Regions from separate parts of the Halobacillus sp. ABD4_316 genome, predicted to be linked through region 2. Evidence: riboswitches for the same ligand, from Rfam matches in the RefSeq annotation. Region 2 holds a riboswitch; each other region holds the start of a gene.
What was found. Region 2 has a riboswitch for S-adenosylmethionine ahead of ACXAJH_RS18635 (methionine biosynthesis PLP-dependent protein). Riboswitches for the same ligand answer to the same signal wherever they lie in the genome.
Positions count from the first base shown of each region.

Region 1: another riboswitch for S-adenosylmethionine. It lies ahead of ACXAJH_RS09020 (O-acetylhomoserine aminocarboxypropyltransferase/cysteine synthase family protein); the one in region 2 lies ahead of ACXAJH_RS18635 (methionine biosynthesis PLP-dependent protein).
Region 3: another riboswitch for S-adenosylmethionine. It lies ahead of mmuP (S-methylmethionine permease); the one in region 2 lies ahead of ACXAJH_RS18635 (methionine biosynthesis PLP-dependent protein).
Region 4: another riboswitch for S-adenosylmethionine. It lies ahead of msrA (peptide-methionine (S)-S-oxide reductase MsrA); the one in region 2 lies ahead of ACXAJH_RS18635 (methionine biosynthesis PLP-dependent protein).

Region 1 covers NZ_JBSWZA010000002.1:389,329-392,649, forward strand. Annotated here, with positions in the region: gene metX (homoserine O-acetyltransferase MetX) at 1-189, opposite strand, end outside; gene ACXAJH_RS09020 (O-acetylhomoserine aminocarboxypropyltransferase/cysteine synthase family protein) at 213-1,913, opposite strand; SAM riboswitch class I at 2,023-2,131, opposite strand; gene ACXAJH_RS09025 (DUF2188 domain-containing protein) at 2,275-2,472, shown strand; gene ACXAJH_RS09030 (FAD-dependent monooxygenase) at 2,593-3,321, shown strand, end outside.
Region 2 covers NZ_JBSWZA010000007.1:28,778-32,098, reverse strand. Annotated here, with positions in the region: gene metC (cystathionine beta-lyase) at 1-740, opposite strand, end outside; gene ACXAJH_RS18635 (methionine biosynthesis PLP-dependent protein) at 737-1,852, opposite strand; SAM riboswitch class I at 1,956-2,066, opposite strand; gene ACXAJH_RS18630 (DUF4385 domain-containing protein) at 2,175-2,621, opposite strand; gene glsA (glutaminase A) at 2,611-3,321, opposite strand, start outside.
Region 3 covers NZ_JBSWZA010000002.1:739,284-742,604, reverse strand. Annotated here, with positions in the region: gene mmuM (homocysteine S-methyltransferase) at 1-126, opposite strand, end outside; gene mmuP (S-methylmethionine permease) at 101-1,501, opposite strand; SAM riboswitch class I at 1,588-1,691, opposite strand; gene ACXAJH_RS10635 (cell wall-binding repeat-containing protein) at 1,818-3,321, opposite strand, start outside.
Region 4 covers NZ_JBSWZA010000003.1:168,325-171,645, forward strand. Annotated here, with positions in the region: gene ACXAJH_RS13405 (peroxiredoxin-like family protein) at 1-19, opposite strand, end outside; gene eutH (ethanolamine utilization protein EutH) at 45-1,160, opposite strand; gene msrA (peptide-methionine (S)-S-oxide reductase MsrA) at 1,550-2,023, opposite strand; SAM riboswitch class I at 2,146-2,266, opposite strand; gene ACXAJH_RS13420 (AIM24 family protein) at 2,406-3,098, opposite strand; gene ACXAJH_RS13425 (DinB family protein) at 3,231-3,321, shown strand, end outside.

The sequences.
Region 1 (3,321 bases), on a different contig from region 2:
TTCCGTACCCACAGCTGCCTGGTTCCCGGTTAAAGCGTGGCAGACGACAATGACGGGAGCATGAGACGGGCCGGTGCGTTCGTAAGCCAGTTCGACAGATTCCAGCCGTCCGCCGGATTCGAAATGGAAGGGTCCCAGTTCAATCGTTTCCAAAGCTGCTGTCTGGCTGGCGGGGTTTTTTAAAGACATGCTTTCATTCTCCTTTCTGGCCATTATACAGTGACGAGTGTTTGAGATAAGTGGTGTCCTGAGCGGATCGAAACGATCGTCTCGTAAAGGCTCGCACCGGATAGGATTTGTTCATTTTTCAGGGAAGAAGCAGTTTTGGACCAGATGACCGATGGATTCGCCGACTGGGCCAGATCCGTTTGGTTTTCTCCAAGGGTTTCAAAGTAAAGAATATCGAAAGCTGGATCGTTCTGTTCCAGAATGTCTTCCACCTTTGAAAAAGTAGTCACATCAAAACCGAACCGCTCCAACTTGGAGGCTTCCTCCTGCAGGCCTCCCGGCTGATCAGGAATGACGCCGATCGTTTTCCGGCGGATGTTCCCATTGGACCGGTCGAGAGAGGAACGGAGAACGGTCTCCGCTGGATGAGGCTGTTCCTTATAAGGGCGGCTGTATCCATTGGCCTTTTCTATGGCTTGATCCAAGTCCTGTATAAGATCAGTCACAGATTCCAGACCAACCGACAAGCGGACAAGTTCTTCGGAAACACCGGACTTTTTCAAGTTCTCCTCATTCAACTGCTGATGGGTGGTGGATGCCGGATGGATGATCAATGATTTCGCATCACCCACATTAGCTACGTGGGACCAGAGTGTGGAGTGATCGATCAATTTACGACCGGCTTCGCGTCCCCCTTTGATTCCGAAGACAACCATGGATCCGGCTCCGCCTTTCAAATACTTTCGGGCAAGGTCATGAGTAGGGTGATCCGGCAGTCCAGGGTAATTCACCCAATCCACCCCTTCATGATTCTCAAGGTATGCAGCAATCTCATAGGCCTGTTCTGCATGCTTTTCGATTCTCAGGTGAAGCGTTTCAAGTCCCTGCAGGAGCAGGAAGGCGTTCTGGGGGCTCAGGCAGGCGCCGATATCTCTCAAAATCTGAACACGGAGCTTAACCGCATAGCCGGCAGGTCCAGCATCAATACCGAAGCGGATGCCGTTGTAGCTTTCATCAGGCTCAGTAAAACCCGGGAATTTTTCGTGATTCCAGTCAAAACGCCCGCTGTCTACGACAATACCGCCGATAGCTGTACCATGGCCCCCGATCCACTTCGTTGCGGAGTGGACAACGATATCGGCTCCCCAGGCGATCGGTTTGCATACATAAGGGGTGGCGAAGGTGTTGTCGACAATCAAGGGAATGTGATGGGCGTGGGCAATATCCGCTACCGCTTCAAAGTCCAGCACATTCAGGCTTGGGTTCCCGATGGTTTCAGCAAAAATCGCTTTCGTTTCAGGTGTAACAGCTTCCTCAAAGGCATTAGGATCGTTCCCATCTACGAAAACAACGTTCACACCATAGCGGGGAAGGGTGTGGACGAATAAGTTATACGTACCTCCGTACAAGTTGGAGGAAGTGAGGATGGTATCTCCGGCTCCGGCAACGTTCAGGACGGCCATCGTGATTGCCGCCATCCCGGAAGCTGTAGCGACAGCAGCGGCACCGTCTTCCAGAAGGGCAACACGCTGCTCAAATACATCGACCGTCGGGTTTGTGATTCTGGAATAGATGTTCCCTGGTTCGGCCAGGGCGAATAGGTTCTGGGCATGATCGGTATCATTAAATACATATGACGTTGTCTGATAGATGGGAACAGCACGCGATCCTGTTGCTGGATCAGCTTCCTGTCCACCGTGAAGCAGCTGTGTTTCATCACCGTATACATGATTTGAATTGGTCATTGTTTCATTCCTCCTTATGATTTCCAGGACATCCTGATCCTCGGTGTAGAGGGAAAAAGAAAAACCCTCTTCTGTAAGTAAGAAGAGGGCTTTTATGTATGCTTACCTCCCCTTATCTTTCAGATCATCTGATCTGTAGGATGTAGCACCTTTTCAAGTTTTCCTTGAAGGTTGCCGGGCGTCTCAGGGCCTAGTCCCTCTGCCGCTCACGATAAGAGTTTTCAATATTTAATTTATCTGACTTGTTTGAAATTATAAAGGGGTCCAGCTCTCTTGTCAATTCCCAGCTTGAAACAAGGGTGTTTAAATCTATAATAGGGCGGGAATGGATAATTAAGTCTATGTTGAAGGAGATGTTTTCATGAAGGAATATAGTGTAGTACCAAATAAAGATGTAACCGGATGGTTCGTAAAAATTGAGGACGTAGCTCCGACAGATTTATTTGATGAGCGTGATACAGCTGTAGAAAAAGCGGAAGAAATCGCGAAAAAGAACAAACCGAGCCGCTTGTACATCCTTGACCAGAATCACGAAGTTGAAGAAGAGCGTACCTTTTAAAAAATCCCCGTCCAGGGGATTTTTTTATGGCTTCCTATGCTTGTTTTCCTGTGGCTGTAGTTTTTTTGCGTGAAACCGATTATGATGGGACACAGGTTGAGAAAGAAAGGAAGGACCGGAATGAATCATACATATGACGTGATCATTACAGGAGCCCGGGCAGCTGGGGCAAGTCTGGCTGTCCTGCTCGGGAAAATGGGGAAGCGTGTCCTGTTGATCGATAAAGCCGCGTTTCCGAGTGACACACTGTCTACTCACTTTATGTCCCATACCCGCTTCCTTGAGGAACTGGGCATCCTTCATAAACTGGAGAAGACCGGTTTGAGAAAAGTGAGCCGGATGCGGACGTATATCGGCCAAAGTTTTATAGAAGGACCGAGAGCGGATTATACGATTATACCTAAACGAGATGTCCTGGACCCTCTTCTGATCGAGCAGGCCGAGGCGTTGAGTTCCGTCACTTTTATGCCGCGTACGTCAGCAAGAGGTTTGATCAGAGAGGACGGGCGCGTTGCCGGGCTTCACCTTGAAACAGAAGGGGAAGCGTGGGAGGCCTGTGCAGCGTGGGTGGCCGGAGCGGATGGAAAGAACTCGAACATCGCTGCCTGGACGGAAGCAGAGAAGTATCGGGAAACGAAGCCTCTTCGTCCGGTCTTATACGGTTATTACACAGGCGTGGAGCCGTTAAGCGAACCTGTAACGGAGATTTTCCTGCATGAAGGACGAATCGGCTTTGTATTTCCAATGGAGGAAAACCGGGATTGTCTCGGTATTGAAATCCACCCTGGGGAATTTACGGACATGATGAAAGCGCCGCAGGATACATTTGAACAAACGTTTAATCAATTT
Region 2 (3,321 bases):
GTCTTCAGGCCGCGGAGCACGAGCCAGCAATCGTGTGCGCCCAGAATAGATCCGAAAGAATTCTGTAGAAAAGAAAGAGCCTCTGCGACATCTTCCCTGTTGGTCACAGCTAAGCCGGCAACGACATCACTGTGTCCGGCAATGAACTTCGTTGCACTATGGAGGACAAGATCGGCGCCAAGGTCGAGCGGACGCTGCAGGGCTGGTGTCATAAAGGTGTTATCGACAAAGGTGAGGCAGTTGTTCGCTTTGGCGAGTTTTGCCACTGCCCTTATATCAGTGATTTCAAGTGTTGGATTGGAAGGAGTTTCAATATATAACAGCTTCGTATTCGGCTTTATGGCTGTAGCCACTTCATGAAGATCGGTCATGTCAACAAAGGTGTGATCGATTCCAAAGCGGTGGAGAACATCGTGGATCATTCGGAAAGTCCCCCCGTATACGTCCTTGGTTATAACGATGTGATCCCCTTTGGATAAAAGCATGAACGCTGTGGAAATCGCTGCCATTCCGGAGGCGAAAGCAAAGCCTTTCGTGCCGTTTTCAAGGCCGGCGATCGTCTCTTCCAACGCTGTTCTTGTCGGGTTTCCCGACCGGCTGTAGTCGTAATCCCCCGGTGTGTCAAAATCCTGTTGGTGAAAGGTTGAGGCCTGTTGGATCGGGACACTCACCGCTCCGGTCTGCGGATCGAACTTCTGGTCGTTGTGAAGCAGGCGGGTCTGCAGGGAATGGGTATTCATTGGACGGATTCCTCCTTAGGTAATTGACTCAAAGTAGATTGAAGATCTCTCAAAAGATCATCGATGTGCTCCACGCCTACGGAAAAACGGAGCAGTTTATTGCACACGCCGTAGCGGACGCGTTCTTCTTCAGGGATATCGGCGTGGGTCTGGGTGGCGGGGTAGGTGATGAAGCTTTCCACACCTCCGAGACTTTCCGCGAAAGTGATTAAATTCAATCCTCTTAGAAAAGGATCGATCCAGGCTTCTTCCTTTAGTCGGAAGGACACCATGCCGCCTTTTCCTGGGTAGAAAATATCACTCACACATGGATGATCCTCCAGGAATTGAACGACGGCTTTCGCGTTGCCTTCATGCTGCCTCATTCGTAGAGGCAGGGTTTTCATGCCGCGCATGACGAGCCAGGAGTCAAACGGCGACAGGACAGCTCCGGATGTATTTTGATGAAAAGCGAGCTTTTCGCTGATGTCTGCGCCTTTACTGACAAGCAGTCCGGCCAGAACATCGTTATGTCCGGCCAGGTATTTCGTCGCGCTGTGAATGACGACGTCCGCTCCTTCCTTCAGCGGCTGCTGGAGAACTGGTGTATAAAGGGTGTTGTCGACTATCAGCAGGAGGTCTTGTTTTTCTGCTAGTCCGGCCATCTGCCTGATGTCGGTTTGGTGCATGAGCGGATTTGTCGGAGTTTCAATGTAAACGGCTTTCGTACGTTCGGTCACATAAGAAGGCAGGTCATTCAGCTTTTCGTTTTCCAGGTAGGTAAACTGCAGACGGTAACGCTCCTTCATATGTTCAAATAAGCGGTAGGTCCCTCCATATAAATCTTCGGATACGAGAATTTCATCTCCTTCGCGGAAAAGAGAGAGGACGGTCTGGATGGCGGACATTCCGGAACTGAAGGCAAAACCTGCATCACCTTCTTCGATATCGGCGATGGAGGCTTCCAGGATTTTTCTTGTCGGGTTGCCCGTCCGCGTATAATCAAACCCTGTAGATTCCCCGAGCCCTGGGTGCCGGTAAGGGGTGGAAAAGTAAACCGGTGGGTTGATCGCTCCATACGGTTCGTTCCGCTGGTTTCCTGTCTGGACGAATTTTGTTTCCGTGTGACACATAAAAATACTCCTTTCGTTTATGAACCGATCAAGAGAGGAAGCAGTGTGAAAACAAAAAGGACGCCTTCTCTAAGAAGAAGGCGTCCTGGATATCCAAGGCTTCTTCTTATCTTTCAAGTTGATCAACAACTTGCTGGAGTTAGCACCCTTCTGGTCGATACCAGGGGTTGCTGAGGCTTCACAGGGCCAGTCCCTCTGCCTCTCTTGATAAGAATATAATTGTAAGTTCATGTAAATGTTGATGACTACTCTACACTACTCAGAAAGTTTTGACAATATGCATGCGGAAGATTTTCCAATTTTTAATCGGAACGTCCTGATTTTATCCGTATTCCTTTTGGTGGGCCCGTTTTTTCTCAAGGTATTCTTCATCTTCGCGGACTTTGATCCATTTCTCTTCGAAAATCCGGGCTGATTCTGCTTTTTCCTCATCTATATCCCGGTCATTGATATCTCCATCGTCATCGTATTTTTTTCCGCCTTTATAATTGGCGTACCGTCGCGAGCGTGTATACCCCATCTGGAGGAATTTACGGGCCATATCCATGCCGACAAAATCATCGTTTTTCTTATACTCTTCGAACATGGCGTAGATTTTTTCTGACGACTCTTTTGCGATCTCAGGTGTTTTGAAGCGCCAGTGCTGCAGAATTTCACTTTTGTAGGGCTCGACGAGAAGCACCCCCTGTTCTCCGCGCCCGACGCGGTATTTTCCGGGTTCTTCTCTGAAATCAATGGAATCAAAATCCAGATCGTAATCAAAAGGCATGGTCCTTCGTCCTTTCTGTATTTTCTATGCCGAACATATTTAATTTCAGGTCCCTGGACATTTTTTTGATCAAAGCGCCGCCGGCTGTACTGTTTCCCTTTTCATCAATGGCAGGGCCGACGACACCGATGCCCATTCTTCCAGGAACCGTACCGATGATGCTCCCGGATACTCCGCTTTTACACGGGAATCCAGCTTCGACTGCGTAGTGACCGGAGGAGTTGTACATCCCGGAGGTCATCATGATGGCTTTTACGGTTCTTAGGTGGTGGGCAGGAATCAAGCTTTCTTCCGTATCTGGATCGAGACCGCCTTTAGCAAGGAACAAGCCGACCCGGGCAAAGTCATGACAGCACATCATGACTGAATTCATACGATAGTATAAATCCAGCGCTTCTTCCACATCGGTCACAAGGGTTCCTGTGCTGTGCATAAAGTAGGCGAGGGAACGGTTGCGCGAGCCGTTCGCCTTTTCTGCTTCGTACATCTCACCGCTCATTTCTAGATGATCGTTGCTGGTGATTTTCTTTAAGAAATTCATGTAGCGGTCGAACCGGTTTTCCACGCTCTGTCCTTTAATAAGGGAAGCTGTAGCGATGGCGCCCGCGTTAATCATCGGATTGAAAGGCTTGCTTGTGTCATAGGATTCCAGCTGGCTGATGGAATTGAAGAAATCTCCCATCGGCTCCATTCCTACAGT
Region 3 (3,321 bases), on a different contig from region 2:
TAAAGGATCATCAAGATCGCATCCGTATGATTCCAGTTCCGTTGCCAAAGCCCCGTCCAGGAGAACCATCGATTGTTTTTCCAAAAGAGATTCAATGGGATTAGATAGATTTTGTTTGTTGGACATGTTTTACTCCCCTTTTCTTTTTCATAGATTCTCTCACATAATAAGCCGCATAGCAGAATGCAATGAACGGACCCCCACAGTACAAGGCGATCCGCTGTGTCGGATCAAAGGCAATGCCGATACAGGATGCCAGGCATAGAAGAAAAGCCGCAATCGGGACCACCGGGTACCACGGGGCTTTGTAGGATAAACCACTATCATTTCCTTCTGCCCGCCGGTGTGCCCGCCGGAAAAGGAAGTGGGAAGCGCTGATGCTCATCCAGACGACGACTACAGCCAGCCCTGAGATCGATACCAGAATGATGTAAACGGTATCCGGGGCGATGATACTGGATAGCAGCGCCAGACCGCCGCCAAGCATACTAAAGATGATCGCTGTCAAAGGAACTCCCTTTTTTGTCAGCTTCGCAAACACCGGGGAGATGGTATCCTTGTCCGCCAGTGACCACAGCATACGGGCCGACGCGTATAATCCGGAGTTGGCTGCGGAAAGGATGGCTGTTAATATGACAAAGTTCATAACATCGGCCGCATAAGGAATACCGATGCGGTCAAGGACTGCGACAAACGGACTTTCCACAACCCCTGCCGCCTCACTTGGAAGAAAGATGGATAAAATGACAATGGTCCCAATGAAGAAAATGATCAACCGTGCCACCGTTGTCCGAATTGCCGTCGGGATGGTTCTCGCTGGATCCTGCGTTTCCCCTGCGGCAATCCCAATCAATTCTGTACCGGAAAAAGCAAAATTGACAGCAAGCATCGTCATGAAGATTGCCGTTATACCATTTGGAAACAAGCCCTCACTCGTAAGATTTGAAAAGAATGGAGCCGGTTCTGACCCCGACAGCTGTATCCACCCAAAGGCGGCCCCAAATCCGATAATGATAAAAAGGACAATGGCTGCCACTTTGACAGAGGAAAACCAAAATTCTGCCTCCGCAAAAAATTTCACACTAAAGGCATTGAATCCGAAAATAAGAGCGGCGAACAACGCACTCCAAATCCACACACTTACATCGGGAAACCACCGCTGCATCAAGAGCCCGGCAGCTGTAAATTCTGACCCGAGAGCTACCGTCCACGTCAGCCAGTACAGCCATGCTACAGTAAAGCCTGTCCCCGGCCCTATGTAGTTATGAGCGTATGTATGAAAAGCCCCTGTTTCAGGGTTATGAACGGCCAGCTCTCCTAAACAGAGCATCACCAGATACACGACCAAAGCACCAATCAAATAGGCTAGGATTGTCCCGAACGGACCGGCCTGCTGGATGGTGTACCCTGAGCTTAAAAACAGTCCCGTACCGATAACTCCTCCCAGTGAAAGCATCACCAGGTGTCTTGTTTTCATTTCTCTCTTAAATTGATATTCCATTTGTCTCCCCCCTTGTGATGGTGGGCAAACAATTAAAAAACGCACCCTTGAATGAGTGCGTCAACTGACAAATAATAGATGGAAGTCTCTTATCGATCAGGATTGTTCACCCGCTGGAATTAGCACAGTATCTCAAAGACCTGCTGCTGAGGCTTCCAAGGGCCAGTCCCTCCACCTCTCTGGATAAGATATTTTTTTATAACTCTACTAGTCTTAATCATAATTGTCAATTTATTTTCAATATTCTATCCTTCATACCATCCAAATGAAAAGCCCCTGGTTCATAACCAGAGGCTTTTCACTCATACTCATATGCTTATTTCTGTTCCAATTGCTCTGCCACTTCATCGCTGACAGCATTTGTACCGCCGAGCACCTGGAAGTTGTTGATTTCAAGCTTTCCAATCGTCTCTTTTGTGGATTCCGGAAGCTGATCCAGCTTAACAAGGAGCATGGATGCTTCTTCCTTCGCAGCCAGAACAGAGCCCGCTAAAGCGTCAGCGAAGTTCTGACCATTCGCTACGAATGTCTTCCCTTCCTGCACACCCAGCTGTTCTGCAATGGTAGAGGCTGTTTCATAACGAGTCTTACCGCTGTAACGGGAAGCGTCAGGAAGCATCGCTTCGACCTCTTCAGAAATGGCATTCGTTCCACCTACAACAATGCTCTGTTCAAAGTCAGCAAGAGCTGTTTTGGTGATGGATGGCAGCTCATCTGTTTTAGAAAGGAGAATCGGGTAGCCTTCCTTCGCCGCATAAGGAGCCACAGCCAGAGCATCCGGATAGTTGAATCCATCTGCTACAACTACATTCTCAGGGTTTCCGTCAAGGCGGGCGGCAATATTGGCTGCCGTGTCAAAGCGCGTTTTCCCAGAGATGCGATCTACGTCGACACCCATTCCTGATAATTTGTACTTCACATATTCAGAAACGGCACCGGTCCCTCCAAGAATAATCGCTTTTTCAGCACCCAGGCGCTTGATTTCCGCAGCTACTTCACTGTTCAAGTTTCCGGACTTTGTCAAAAGGATCGGCGCATCTTCCTTGTAGGCAAGAGGAGCACCGGCAAGAGCATCCGCAAACTCATCTCCCCGGGCAATGACGACTGTGTCAGCAGAATCCCAGCCTTTTTTAGAAATCTCAACGGCTGTTTGGTAACGATCCTCTCCGCTCACACGTTCTGTCGTTTTTTCAACAATACGGGATTCTTCATCAGGAGAAACCGTGCCCTGTTCATCCAGATATTCATTGAATACTTCATAGTCTACAAAGAATAATTCTGTCATCTTACCGGCATCCTTGGCTTCCTTGAATGTTTCATATCCATCGCCACCTGCGGCGATAAAGGCGTTCGTAGCCACCGTGTATTCTTTGTCCAGATCAAGCGCTTCATATCCATGGTCTGTTTTCACTTTGACATTAACGATACGGTCTCCTGCTTCATTTGAGCGATCGAACGTATATTGCATTCCCGATACATGAGCAAAACGGCCGCCGGTATTCTCAATGTCGCTCACTGCATTTTCAAGAGCCTCCCACACCTGCTGCCCTGTTAGGTCCAGAGTGACAAGGGTGTTACCAAATGGCATCGTTGTAAGGACTTCTCCCATCGTGATTGGTCCTTGATCAATGGAAGCACGAATGCCCCCACCATTCTGAATCGCAATTGAAGTAGACGGCACTTTGTCTTTAGCTTTGGCAAGCATACTGTCTGTGATTAAGTTTCCAAGATTCGTTTCTCCACTTCTTACATCATTACGTTCTCCGTTCAAGGCAACCGTCGTTTCTCCAACGACTTCTTTCTTCAATTCATCAAGAGGC
Region 4 (3,321 bases), on a different contig from region 2:
TGCGCATATCTGTCGTCATTTGAAAAACTCCTTTATGATCAATTTCAATCTTCATTATACGAAGAATCTTCTTCTTCATAAAATGAAACGTCTTGTCTCGTTAGAATCAGGGCTAAACTCACAGCAAGAATACCTGCACTTAATTTGCCCACGATCACCGGAAGTATCATGTCCGGCTGGACGCCGGCCACAAATGCGAAGTGGCTTCCGAATACGAATGCTCCGCTGACTGCAAAGGCCGCATTGATGGTCTTCCCTCTATCGTCCATGTCCTTCATGACGGCAAGCATCGGCAAATGATGAGCAAGCGATGCGATGAATCCTGTCATCGATACCGCGTTCATCCCGAGACGTCTTCCCGCACGGGTGAGCACTTTTTCGCCGTGCCTGCTGATAAACGCCACCAGCGGATAAGCCCCTGCAAGTGTGACAGTGATTTTACCCACGATGAGCATCCCTTCTGATAACGGAGCCATACCGGGGAGAACCGTTATACCTGTTAACGTTTCAATAATGATGAGAGCAAGCCCTGAAATAATAATGATTTCGACCGCTTTGCCGAAATAGGAAAACAGACGAATGGTCAAGGCTGTGAAGAGCCAGAGACCGGCGGCGATGAAAAGGGATAGAATCATGGCCGGAAGCAGATTTCTAAGCATCCACCCCGGTTCATAGCCGGCTGTCCACCCGCCGATGAAACAACCGATTGGAATCGTCACCATTCCTGCAAGAATTCCCTTTGCGAAAAAAGGATGATCTTTTTTTGCTACAACGGTCAAGGCAACTGGAATGGTAAACACAAGCGTAGGGCCCATCATCGTCCCAAGCAGAGCCCACGAAAAAACAGCCGCTTCTTTGTCTGCCGCGAGCGATTCCGCCAGAGGATAAGCCCCCATATCAATGGCAAGCAGCATAGAAGCAAACATCGAAGGATCAGCTCCTGCAGCCTGGAACAATGGAGTGACGACCGGCGCGAGCCATCTGGACAGCACCGGGGCCAGAGAGATGATCCCCACCATGGACAAGGCCAGAGGACCCATCATCATAAAGGCTTCATAAAAACGCCATCCTAAGGCAAGGCGGTGATTCAATATGTAGTAATCAAGAGCTCCAAGAACCATAAAGGCGCACATGACCATAAGGATGATATCATTCAACACAGCCTCTCCCTCCTCTCTTCATCTCCTCCATTCTAGTGAACTTTCCCCCATAAAAAAAGCCCCCTCACTGAGGGGCTCTGGCTGTAGAAAAATCCTGTGTTAACCAGTTAAAGTTGTCCATTAGTCGTGGGAAGGGCCACTTTCCGCTTATCGGTAGATGCATGCCGCGGGCGTCACCACCGAACGCTCCTCGTGCCGACGTTAAAATATAGAGGAGAGAGTTTGTGCCCTACGCAGGTTCTCAGATTCAAAAGAACGGCACGGGCTGCGCTGTTGCGCACTTGCGTGGAAAGGGAAGGGGCTTTCGCTCCTGGCGGGAAGAAAGAAAAAAGCTTGTAAAGAAACAGGGGTTTCTCTACAAGCTGAGCCCCTCAGTGAGGGGCTTTTCATCAGCCGATGGAACAGGCAGCGGAGCCATGTTTTTGAATGTACTTCTGGTGATGCTCTTCTGCTTCAAAGAAAGAGGAAGCCTCTTCCACCTGTGTAGCGATTGAACGCTTGAAGATGCCTTTGGCACTCCATTCTTTGATTTTCTCTTCTGCAATGTACTTCTGGCTTGCATCTGTATAGAAGATCACTGAACGGTATTGATGTCCTACATCAATGCCCTGACGATTTACCTGTGTCGGGTCGTGAGCTTCAAAAAAGATATTGACCAGTTTGGCATACGTAATGACAGCAGGATTATATTCGATACGGACAGCTTCCGCATGACCGGTATTTCCCTGTTTCACTTCTTCATAGGAAGGGTTTTCGAGATGTCCCCCGATGTAACCGACGGTTGTTGCCGTTACCCCTTCGAATTTCTCAAAAAATGCTTCTACTCCCCAAAAACATCCTGCGCCGAAAATTGCTGTTGCCATATCTACATCTTCCCTTTCCTTTAACGCAACTTCTATCGAGAGCCATGACGGGTATGCTGATATGCAAAAAACCCCTTTTCTTATCCACATAAGAAAAGGGGTTCGTATCAATCCGTACGATCCTCTCATCTTTTAGGATGGTGTTCATCCTACAGGAATTGGCACCGTTCTCGTCAATCCGTGGATTGATTCGATGGTTGCCGGGCATCAAAGGGCCAGTCCCTCCGCCTCTCTGGATAAGAAGTTTCCGTTATTTATTTAATGTTGATTATCAATATACTACGTTTCAGTAACGAAGTAAAGGATAAATGATGATTCTTTTTGTATCATCATTGTATTCACACTTTAGCATGACTATGCCAGTCCACGCAAAAGAAAAGTCTTACTGACTGCCTGTTGTTTCAATTTCTTCATACGGCTGGACGATGACAAAACCTTCTCCTTCGAACTGCATTTGAATAGATTCCCCGCTTCCCCGTCCGATAAACGTTTTAAAGCTTACATCCGTCTTGAAATTCGGCTCCAAATGCCCGGACCAGGCTACGGTCGCATGAGGATCCGTAATAACCGGTTCTCCCGGGCGTACGAGCAATGTCAGTGGTTCGTAATGGGAGGTGACAGCCACACGTCCGCTGCCATTCAAGGTCACGTTAAACAGACCGCCGGAAACCATCCCGGCCACTTTTTTCATCAGCTTGATATCCCAGTCGATGCTCGGCTCAAAGGCGAGAAGATCGTTACCGTTGACTGTAATGGTTTCATTATCCAAGTCAAAAATCGTAATCTTTTTCCCCTGATCAGCGAGATACAAACGTCCGCGCCCTGTCGCTTTCATCAGCGAACTGCCTTCTCCCGTCAACGCCTTCTTGAACATTTTTCCTACACCGTGCTCCAGAATCCCTTCTCTCTCAAACTTGATATTCCCATTATAGGAAATCATGGCCCCGGATTTCGCCCAGACCTGATCCATCAGGTTCACCTCGAGAATACGCGGGGTTTCCAGCTCAAAATAATCATTTTCTGAATCATCCTGTTTCGTCGCCCTGATAAACTCCTCAATCGAATAGTCTGCCATGACAGATTCCTCCTTTTATGTAGGTTATAGTTCTATACCACACCCCGGGGTGGGTTAGACCATTTATGAAACCTTTGTCTATCGTTTTACGTTTACAATGGAGGAAAGGTTTCATCACCACCTGGCAGGGGAATGATGATTCTATTTGATCTATTCAAACAACCTAAGGACGAGGAGGACCTGTTTATGTATGGTCTTGATGAGAAAAGAAAACAGCTGTTGG